2 regions of the Kitasatospora sp. NPDC007106 genome follow, and region 2 is predicted to be linked to the other one. Evidence: predicted binding sites of a transcription regulator. Region 2 holds the regulator's gene; the other holds the start of a gene.
The links. The regulator HrcA, encoded in region 2, represses chaperone genes, less so after heat shock. The targets are predictions, from matches to a motif close to TTNGCACTCNGNNNNNCNGAGTGCNAA.
Positions count from the first base shown of each region.

Region 1 (5,258 bases), on a different contig from region 2:
CCTTCTCCGGTCTGAAGACCGCCGTCGCCCGCTGGGTCGAGGCGAAGCGCCGGGCCGGTGAGGAGGTCCCGGTCGCCGACGTCGCCGCGTCCTTCCAGGAGGCCGTCACCGACGTGCTCACCCGCAAGGCCGTCCGCGCCTGCAAGGACAACGGCGTCGACCACCTCATGATCGGCGGCGGCGTCGCCGCCAACTCCCGGCTGCGGGAGATGGCCCAGCAGCGCTGCGACCGGGCCGGCATCGTGCTGCGGGTGCCCCGCCCGGGCCTGTGCACCGACAACGGCGCCATGGTCGCCGCGCTCGGCTCCGAGATGGTCCGCCGGGGCCGCACCCCCTCCGCCTTCGACCTGTCCGCGGACTCCTCGCTGCCGGTCACCGAGGTGCACGTCCCGCACACCGAGTTCCACGCGCACGCGCACGAGTCGCTGCGGTGACCCGCGCCCTCATGTGGGAGGCCCGCGCCGCCGAGGGGCGGGCCGCCGAACTGGAGCGGTGGGTGCGCGAGGAGGTGCTGCCCGGCCTGCGCGCCGCCGCCCCCGAGCGCCTCGAACTGCTCACTGCCGAGGGCGACCGGGTGCTGCTCATCACCTGGTGGACGGGCGAGCCGGCGCACCTCCCCGATCCGCCGGACGGGTTGACCGCGCGACCCGTCCACCGCTGGTCGTTCACCCGTGCGCACGTCGAGTAGCGTGCCCTCCTGAGAGAACGCTGGACCCGGTGCGCACCGCCGCCGGGCCGGGTGGGGGGAGCGCACGTTGCCGAAGAGGTCCATGTCCTGTGCCGCGGGGGCGGCCGTCCTGCTGGTGGCACTCACCGCCTGCGGCAGCGGCGCACAGCACCGGGGGGCCCAGGCGCCGCCCTCACGGCCCGCCTCCTCCGCACCCGGCACCACCGCCGCGGCCGCGCCCGCCGCCCAGGACCGGCCGGCCGCGTGGGCCAAGTGGGGCCTCAAGCCGCTGCCCGCGGCCCCGGCCGCCCCCGCCGACAAGCCGGTCAAGCTGACCGCCACCGGGCCCGTCCCGGTCTTCAGCGAGGTGCGGACCACCGACAAGGTCGTCTTCATCACCATCGACGACGGCGCCGAGAAGGACCCGAAGTTCGTCGAGATGGCCACCGACCTCAAGGTGCCGTTCTCGATGTTCCTGACCCGGGACATCGTCCGCGGCGACTACGGCTACTTCAAGCCGCTGCAGGCCCTCGGCAACCGCATCCACAACCACTCCGTCGACCACCCCGCGATGAGCCGGCTCTCGCCCGAGCGCCAGAAGTCCGAGGTCTGCGAGGCCCAGACCGCGCTCACCGAGCAGTACGGCACCGCCCCGACGCTCTTCCGCCCGCCGTACGGCGACGGCGCGCACACCCCGTCGCTGGGCGCAGCCGTCCGCGCCTGCGGCCCGCGCGCCGTGGTGCTCTGGCGCGAGTCCATGCAGATCCACGACATGCAGTACCAGGCCGCCGACAAGAAGCTCCGCCCCGGCGACATCATCCTCGCCCACTTCCGCGGCCCCAAGGACCTCAAGGGCGAGACGATGACCACGATGTTCGGCGAACTGCTGGCCCGCATCCAGGAGCAGGGCTTCGCCGTCGGCCGCCTGGAGGACTACATCGCGGCCGGCTGACCCAGCATCATCAGCGGGCCGTCGTCCGTCCGGCTCAGGATCACCGTCACCTCGTGCGGGCCGCTCGGCTTCAACTGCCGGCGCAGCTCCTCCGGGGTGATGGCGATCCCGCGCTTCTTGATCACGACCGTGCCGGCGCCGCGCTCGCGCAGCAGCGCCTTCAGCCGCTTCACGTTGTACGGCTGCACCTCGCCGATCTCGTACGCGTGGGCGAAGGGGGTCGGCACCAGCTCGTCCGCCGTCACGTACGCGATCTGCGGGTCGACCAGCCGGCCGCCCACGCTGCGCGCCACGTCCGCCACCAGGCCGGCCCGGATCACCGCGCCGTCCGGCTCGTACAGGTAGCGGCCGACCGGGCCGGCCCCGGCCCGGTCACCGGTGCCCGAGAGGCTGCCGCCACCCGGCAGCACCGTCGCCCGGTACGGCGCCGCCGCCCCGGTGCCGAACCAGATCACCGCCTCCTTCACCTCGCCGTGGTCGGAGACCCACTCCGCCTCCGCGCCCTCCGGCACCAGCTCGTGCGGGATCCCCGGGGCGACCTTCAGCGCCCCGAACGGCGTCCGCCGCGCCGCCTCCAGCGCCCAGGACAGCGGCGGGGAGTAGGCCTCCGGGTCGAAGACCCGCCCGCGCGCGGTGCGCCGCGCCGGATCGGTGAACACCGCGTCGAAGCCGTCGGTGTCCACCTCGGTGACGTCCGCGCAGCGCACCTCCACCAGCCCGGCGAGGCCGAGCGCCGCCGCGTTGGCCGCGGCCACCGCGCAGGTCAGCGGATCCCGGTCCACCGCCAGCACCGACACCCCGGCCCGGGCCAGCGCGATCGCGTCCCCGCCGATGCCGCAGCACAGGTCCGCCAGCCGCCGCACGCCCAGACCCGCGAACCGGGCCGCCCGCCACTCGGCGACGCTGCGCCGGGTGGCCTGCTCGACGCCGTCCGGGGTGAAGAACATGAGGTCGGCGTCCGCGCCGAACTTGGCCCGCGCGCGCTGCCGCAGCCGTGCCTGCTCGAAGGCGGCCCGCACCAGCTCCGCCGGGTGGTCCCGGCGCAGCCGGGTGGCCAGCGCCAGCTCCCGGTCGGGGGTGAACTCCCGCAGTTCGGCGAGCAGCGCCCGCCCCTCGTCGGTCAGCAGCGCCCGGAACGATTCGATCTCCACCCGGTCATTCTCTCCCGGGTCTCCCCGGGTCTCCCCGGGTCCCGCCGGGTCCCGCCGGGTCCGGGGCGCGGCCGCCGCTCAGTGGCCGAGCACGGACAGCGCGCCGGCGACCAGCGCCGGTCCGACGACCACCAGGGCCACCGGTGCGATCCGGTACCCGCGGCGCACGCTCACCGCGATCGCGGTGAGCGGCACGGCCACCGCGGCGGCCAACACGCCGATGCACGCCGCCACCACGCCGATGCCGCTGTCCGGGGTGGCCAGCGCGAACAGCAGGACGATCAGGGCGTACACCGCTCCGGTGCCGAGCGCCGTCTCGACGGCGAGCAGCCAGGCGGTGTGCAGGAGGTCCCGGGTGACGGAGGGTCGGATCGCGGTCATGCAGCCATCGTCCCAGCCGCGCCGGTGCCGCACATGAGTACGACTACTCACCCGCACCCGGGGACACCGGGCGACTGGCGTTGGCACTCTGGTTGACTGAGTGCTAACGGCGGCCTATGGTCGTTCCTGGCACTCCCCCCGGGGGAGTGCCAACGCGACGGAGCGCGCCTGACCCCCGCGACGGCAGGCCTGCGGACATCGCCCTTCCCTGTTAGACAACCCCGTAATCTCCGAAGGGGAGCTCGGACGTGACCACCAGCAGCAAGGTTGCCATCAAGCCGCTCGAGGACCGCATCGTGGTCCAGCCGCTCGACGCCGAGACCACCACGGCCTCCGGCCTGGTTATCCCGGACACCGCCAAGGAGAAGCCCCAGGAGGGCGTCGTCCTGGCCGTCGGCCCGGGCCGCTTCGAGGACGGCCAGCGCCTGCCGCTCGACGTCGCCGTCGGTGACATCGTCCTGTACTCCAAGTACGGCGGCACCGAGGTCAAGTACCAGGGCGAGGAGTACCTCGTCCTCTCGGCCCGCGACGTTCTCGCCATCATCGAGAAGTAAGCCGTAACGGCCCGCCCCGGAACCGCGTCAGCACTGACCCGGGCCGGGGCGTGCTTGTTGGTCCATACCGTAAGACCCTGAGGAAACGGGAACATGGCGAAGATCCTGCAGTTCGACGAGGACGCCCGCCGCTCGCTGGAGCGCGGTGTCAACAAGCTGGCCGACACGGTCAAGGTGACCATCGGCCCCAAGGGCCGCAACGTCGTCATCGACAAGAAGTTCGGCGCCCCCACCATCACCAACGACGGTGTGACCATCGCCCGCGAGGTCGAGCTCGACGACCCGTACGAGAACCTCGGCGCGCAGCTGGTCAAGGAGGTCGCCACCAAGACCAACGACGTCGCGGGCGACGGCACCACCACCGCCACCGTGCTCGCCCAGGCCCTGGTCAACGAGGGCCTGCGCAACGTCGCCGCCGGCGCCGGCCCGGCCGCCCTGAAGAAGGGCATCGACAAGGCCGTCGCCGCCGTCTCCGAGCACCTGCTCTCGGTGGCCCGCGAGATCGAGGGCAAGGACGACGTCGCCGCCGTCGCGTCCCTCTCCGCCCAGGACACCCAGGTCGGCGAGCTCATCGCCGAGGCGATCGACAAGGTCGGCAAGGACGGTGTCATCACCGTCGAGGAGTCCAACACCTTCGGCGTCGAGCTCGAGTTCACCGAGGGCATGCAGTTCGACAAGGGCTACCTGTCGCCGTACTTCGTGACCGACGCGGAGCGCCAGGAGGCGGTCCTCGACGACCCGTACATCCTGATCAACCAGGGCAAGATCTCCTCCATCCAGGAGCTCCTGCCGCTGCTGGAGAAGATCCTGCAGGGCGGCTCCCGCCCGCTGCTGATCATCGCCGAGGACGTCGACGGCGAGGCGCTGTCCACCCTGGTGGTCAACAAGATCCGCGGCACCTTCAACGCGGTGGCCGTCAAGGCCCCCGGCTTCGGCGACCGCCGCAAGGCGATCCTCGGCGACATCGCCGTCCTCACCGGCGCGACCGTCATCTCCGAGGAGGTCGGCCTCAAGCTCGACCAGGCCGGCCTTGACGTGCTCGGCACCGCCCGCCGCATCACCGTCACCAAGGACGAGACCATCCTCGTCGACGGTGCCGGCGACTCCGAGGCCGTGGCCGGCCGCGTCGGCCAGATCAAGGCCGAGATCGCCTCCACCGACTCCGACTGGGACCGCGAGAAGCTGCAGGAGCGCCTGGCCAAGCTGGCCGGCGGCGTCTGCGTCATCAAGGTCGGCGCCGCCACCGAGGTGGAGCTGAAGGAGCGCAAGCACCGCCTCGAGGACGCCATCTCGGCGACCCGCGCCGCGGTCGAGGAGGGCATCGTCGCCGGTGGCGGCGCCTCCCTCGTGCACGCCGCCAAGGTCCTCGACGGCGGCCTGGGCCTGTCCGGCGACGAGGCCACCGGTGTCGCGGTCGTCCGCAAGGCCCTGGCCGAGCCGCTGCGCTGGATCGCCCAGAACGCCGGCCTGGAGGGCTACGTCATCACCTCCAAGGTCGCCGACCTGGAGACCGGCCACGGCTACAACGCCGCCACCGGCGAGTACGGCGACCT
Region 1 is NZ_JBEYFP010000093.1:2,132-7,389, forward strand. It holds gene tsaD (tRNA (adenosine(37)-N6)-threonylcarbamoyltransferase complex transferase subunit TsaD) at 1-434, shown strand, start outside; gene ABZ641_RS11780 (hypothetical protein) at 431-688, shown strand; gene ABZ641_RS11785 (polysaccharide deacetylase family protein) at 771-1,619, shown strand; gene ABZ641_RS11790 (class I SAM-dependent methyltransferase) at 1,601-2,770, opposite strand; gene ABZ641_RS11795 (hypothetical protein) at 2,849-3,151, opposite strand; gene groES (co-chaperone GroES) at 3,400-3,705, shown strand; gene groL (chaperonin GroEL) at 3,799-5,258, shown strand, end outside.
Region 1: the regulator HrcA is predicted to act here: its motif matches at 3,232-3,258, upstream of groES (co-chaperone GroES).

Region 2 (5,258 bases):
CCGAGGAGGACCGCCGGGTCGAGCGCATCCTGCTGGAACTGCGCCTGGTCGACGGCTGCCCGCTCGACCTGCTCACCGAGGACGGCCGCAAGGCCGCCCTGCGCGCCCTGGAGGAGGGCCTGCTCGACCCCGCGGCCCACGCCGCCGGCCGGGCCGCCCTGACCCTGCGGGGACGCCTGCTGGCCGACGCCGTCGTCCGCGACCTCGTGGACTGAACAGGGGCGCCTCTACGGAGTCTCCGTCGCTGTCACGAAGTCGATCAGTTCTTCGACGCGGCCGAGCAGGGCGGGGTCGAGGTCGCGGTAGGAGTCGACCGAGGCGAGGATGCGGCGCCAGGCCGCGGGCGGGTCCACGGGCCAGCCCAGCCGGCGGCAAACGCCCTCCTTCCACACCTCGCCGCGCGGTACCTGCGGCCACGCCCCGATGCCCACCGCGGCCGGCTTCACGGCCTGCCAGACGTCGACGTACGGGTGGCCCACCACCAGCACCGCGTCGCCGGAGACCCGCTCGGCGATCCGGTGCTCCTTGGTGCCCGGCAGCAGGTGGTCGACCAGGACGCCGAGCCGCCGGCCCGGGCCGGGAGCGAACTCCGCCACGATCGCCGGCAGGTCGTCGACGCCCTGCAGGTACTCCACGACGACGCCCTCGATCCGCAGGTCGTCGCCCCAGACCCGTTCGACCAGTTCCGCGTCGTGCCGCCCCTCCACGTAGATCCGCGACTCCCGGGCGACCCGGGCGCGTGCCCCCGGCACGGCGATCGACCCGGAGGCGGTCAGCCGCGGCCCGGCGGCGGGTGCCGGCGCGGAGGGCCGCACCAGGGTCACCACGCGGCCCTCCAGCAGGAATCCGCGCGGCACCATCGGGAACACCCGGTGCTTGCCGAACCGGTCCTCCAGGGTGACCGTCAGGCCCTCCGCGGTCTTCTCGCAGCGCACCACCGCCCCGCAGAAGCCGGTCGCCGCCTCCTCCACCACCAGGTCCCGCTCGGCGGGCACCTCCGGAGCCGGCTGCTGCCGCTTCCACGGCGGGGTCAGATCGGGGCCGTACTGCCTGCTGCGCATGGACGGGAGTCTACGATCCTGACACCCGGTCATCCCCCGTCCGGCGTAAGGCGCGCCGGGCCCGCCCCCGCGCCCCCGAGAGCCCCCGCGCGCGGTGAAGGAGCCGTGTGAGGCGCCGCCTCAGTCGGTGAGGCCCGGGGCGCCCCAGACCGGGAACCAGCGGGAGAGGTCCGACTCAAGCCGCAGGTCGTTCCCGAGCATCGCCTTGACCTGCAGTTCCAGCGGGCTGTTGCGCTTCTCGCCGCCGCCCGGCATCGGCGCGAACGGGTAGAAGGTGCCCCGCTTGTAGAGGTAGACCAGTGCCAGCGAGCGGCCCTCCGTGTCGCGGAAGCCCACCAGCGAGCACAGCAGCTGCGGGCCGAAGCCGTGCGCCTCCAGCTCGCTGTTGACCGCGTGCAGGTCGTTCACCAGGTCCGGCAGCTCCTCGGGGGTGTGCCGGGCGAGCAGCCAGGAGTACCCGTAGCCGTCCCGGGAGCCCTCCACCGGGACGCCGCCCCGGTCGGTGTCGGCGTCCAGCAGGGCCCGGACCTGCTGCTTCACCTCCTCGAAGGCGCCGCCCTCGACGGCCGCGAAGCAGACCGAGCCGAGCCCGGTCGGCCGGAACCCGGCCGCCGCCTCCAGGGTCAGCGCGGCCGACGGAATGCCGAACAGCTGGTCCAGGTCCGGCTTCACCGGCTTGCTCCGGCCCAGCAGCGCGTCCAGGAATCCCACGGTGTGGTCCTCTCCGGCCGTCAGCGGCCGAGCTCGGCGGAGATCCGGGCGAGCTGCTCCAGCCGCTTCTCCAGCGAGGGGTGGGTGGAGAAGAGCTGGGTCGCCGCGTCCCGCGCGCTCAGCGCCGGGGCGAAGTAGAAGGCGTTGTACGGCTGCGCCTTGCGCAGGTCCTCGGTCGGGATGGCCGCGATCTGCCCGGTCACCTTGGTCAGTGCGGAGGCCAGCGCGCTCGGCCGGCCGGTCAGCTGGGCCGCCGAACGGTCCGCCGCCAGCTCCCGGTAGCGCGACAGCATCCGGGTCAGCAGGAAGCTCAGCGCGTACACCACCATGCTCACCAGCGGGACGATCACCAGGGCGATCGCCGTGTTCGGGTCGTTGCTGTTGCGGTTGTTGCCCAGGAATCCGCCGTACAGGGCGATCCGGGTCGTCACGCCGGCCAGCACGCCGAGGAAGCCGGCCACCGTCATCACCGCCACGTCCCGGTGCGCCACGTGCGACAGCTCATGGGCGAGGACGCCCTCCAGCTCCTCCGGCTCCAGCCGGCGCAGCAGGCCGGTGGTCACGCAGACCACCGCCTTCTCCGGCTTGCGGCCGGTGGCGAAGGCGTTCGGCATGTCGTTGCGGGCGACCGCCACCCGGGGCTTGGGCATGTCGGCCAGTGCGCACAGCCGGTCGATCGTGCCGTGCAGCTGCGGGTACTCCTCGGGGGACGCCTCGTGGGCGCCCATCGCCTTCTCGGTGATCTTGTCGCTGAACCAGAACTGCACGACGAACAGTCCGCCCGACAGCAGCACGATCAGCGGCCAGGCGCCGCGCAGTATGACGATCAGCAGCCCGGTGAACCCCACGTAGACCAGGCCGATGAGGAACATCGTCGTGACCATCCGGCCGGTCAGGCCGCGGTCCGGCGCGAAGCGGGAGTGCTGCCGTGTCGACGACATCGCTGCTCCTTCGGTAGCTCGCTGCCTTCGATGCTGCCACTCACCGGCGCACCGGGCACTGCCCGCGGCCCCGAGATCGGTCGAGGATCACGCGGGAGGCCCGTTCCTGCCGTCGGGGGTGGGCCTTACACTGGCAGGTACGAATCTGGCACTCTGCCTTCCGGAGTGCCAAGGATCGGATCGGTCACCAGGTCCAACGGGCGAAGACGGAGGTGCGTGCCCCGTGGCCAACGAGCGCAGGGACGAGCGTCTCATCGACACGCGTGCTGGCGTGCGCCCGCTCGACGAGCGCAGGCTCGCCGTGCTCCGGGCGATCGTCCAGGACTACGTGGGCACCGAGGAGCCGGTCGGGTCCAAGGCACTCGTCGAGCGGCACAACCTCGGCGTCTCGCCGGCGACGGTCCGCAACGACATGGCCGCGCTGGAGGAGGACGGCTTCATCCACCAGCCGCACACCAGCGCCGGCCGCATCCCCACCGACAAGGGCTACCGCCTGTTCGTCGACCGGCTGGCCGAGGTCAAGCCGATGACCGCGCCCGAGCGGCGCGCGATCCGGCACTTCCTCGAGGGCGCCGTCGACCTGGACGACGTCGTCGCCCGCACCGTCCGGCTGCTCGCCCAGCTCACCCGGCAGGTCGCCGTGGTGCAGTACCCGTCGCTGACCCGCTCCACCGTGCGGCACATCGAACTGGTCGCGCTGGCACCCGCGAAGGTGATGCTCGTCCTGATCACCAACACCGGTCGGGTGGAGCAGCGCATCGTCGACTGCCCCGGCCCCGTCGGCGAGACCGTCCTGGCGGACCTGCGGGCCAAGCTCAACGCCAACGCGTCCGGCCGCCGGCTGCCGGACGTCCCCGCGGCGCTGGAGGACCTGCCGAACGCCTTCGAGCAGGGTGACCGGCCGGTCGTCTCCACCGTCCTCGCCACGCTCTTCGAGACCCTCGCCGAGCAGAACGAGGAGCGCATCATGCTGGCAGGCACGGCCAACCTGACCCGCTTCGGGCACGACTTCCCGCTGACCATCCAGCCGGTGCTGGAGGCGCTGGAGGAGCAGGTGGTGCTGCTGCGCCTGCTGGGCGAGACCGCGGAGTCCGGGATGACCGTCCGGATCGGCCGCGAGATCGACTACGAGGGCCTCAATTCCACGTCCGTGGTCTCCGTCGGTTACGGTTCGGGCGACCAGAGCGTGGCAAAGCTGGGTGTGATCGGTCCGACCCGGATGGATTACCCGGGCACAATGGGGGCGGTGCGAGCGGTGGCACGGTACGTGGGTCAGATCCTGGCCGAGTCGTAACAGCGTGCTGCGCCAGGCGGCGCAGCCGGTCGGACGCAAGCACTTCCAGAAGCGGAACAAGCGGAGCATTTGGTGGCCACGGACTACTACGCGGTACTCGGCGTCCGACGGGATGCGGGGCAGGACGAGATCAAGAAGGCGTTCCGGCGCCTCGCACGCGAACTGCACCCGGACGTCAACCCGGACCCGAAGACCCAGGAGCGGTTCAAGGAGATCAACGCCGCGTACGAGGTCCTCTCCGACCCCGCCAAGCGGCAGGTCTACGACCTCGGCGGCGACCCGCTGTCGCCGAACGGCGGCGGTGGCGCCGGGGCGGGCGGCTTCGGCGCCGCGGGCTTCGGCTTCTCCGACATCATGGACGCCTTCTTCGGCGCCGCCGGCGGCCAGCGAGGCCCCCGCTCGCGGACCCGCCGCGGCCAGGACGCCATGATCCGCCTGGAGATCACCCTGGAGGAGGCCGCCTTCGGCACCACCAAGGAACTCCAGGTCGACACCGCCGTCACCTGCACCACCTGCTCCGGCGAGGGCGCCGCACCGGGCACCTCAGCGCAGACCTGCGACATGTGCCGCGGCAAGGGCGAGGTCTCCCAGGTCACCCGGTCCTTCCTCGGCCAGGTCATGACCTCCCGCCCCTGCCCGCAGTGCCAGGGCTTCGGCACCGTCGTGCCGACCCCGTGCCCGGAGTGCGCCGGCGACGGCCGCGTCCGCGCCCGCCGCAACCTCACCGTCAAGATCCCCGCCGGTGTCGACAACGGCACCCGGATCCAGCTGGCCGGCGAGGGCGAGGTCGGCCCCGGCGGCGGCCCGGCCGGCGACCTGTACGTCGAGATCGCCGAGACCAGCCACGCGGTGTTCCAGCGCCGCGGCGACGACCTGCACTGCACCGTCACCATCCCGATGACGGCGGCCGCGCTCGGCACCCAGGTGCCGCTGCAGACCCTCGACGGGCTGGAGGAGGTCGACATCCGGCCCGGCACCCAGTCCGGGCAGTCGATCCCGCTGCACGGCCGGGGCATCACGCACCTGCGCGGCGGCGGCCGGGGCGACCTGATAGTGCATGTCGAGGTGCAGACGCCGACCAAGCTCGACCCGGAGCAGGAGGAGCTGCTGCGGCGGCTCTCCATGCTGCGCGGCGAGGAGCGCCCGTCCGGCCAGTTCGCACCGGGCCAGCAGGGCCTCTTCTCCCGCCTCAAGGACGCCTTCAACGGCCGCTAGGCCGGCCATTAGGGGCGACGGACAACCACTAGGGGC
Region 2 is NZ_JBEYFP010000009.1:20-5,277, reverse strand. It holds gene hemW (radical SAM family heme chaperone HemW) at 1-215, shown strand, start outside; gene ABZ641_RS02145 (DUF3097 domain-containing protein) at 228-1,061, opposite strand; gene ABZ641_RS02140 (hypothetical protein) at 1,182-1,772, opposite strand; gene htpX (zinc metalloprotease HtpX) at 1,793-2,713, opposite strand; gene hrcA (heat-inducible transcriptional repressor HrcA) at 2,985-4,007, shown strand; gene dnaJ (molecular chaperone DnaJ) at 4,080-5,222, shown strand.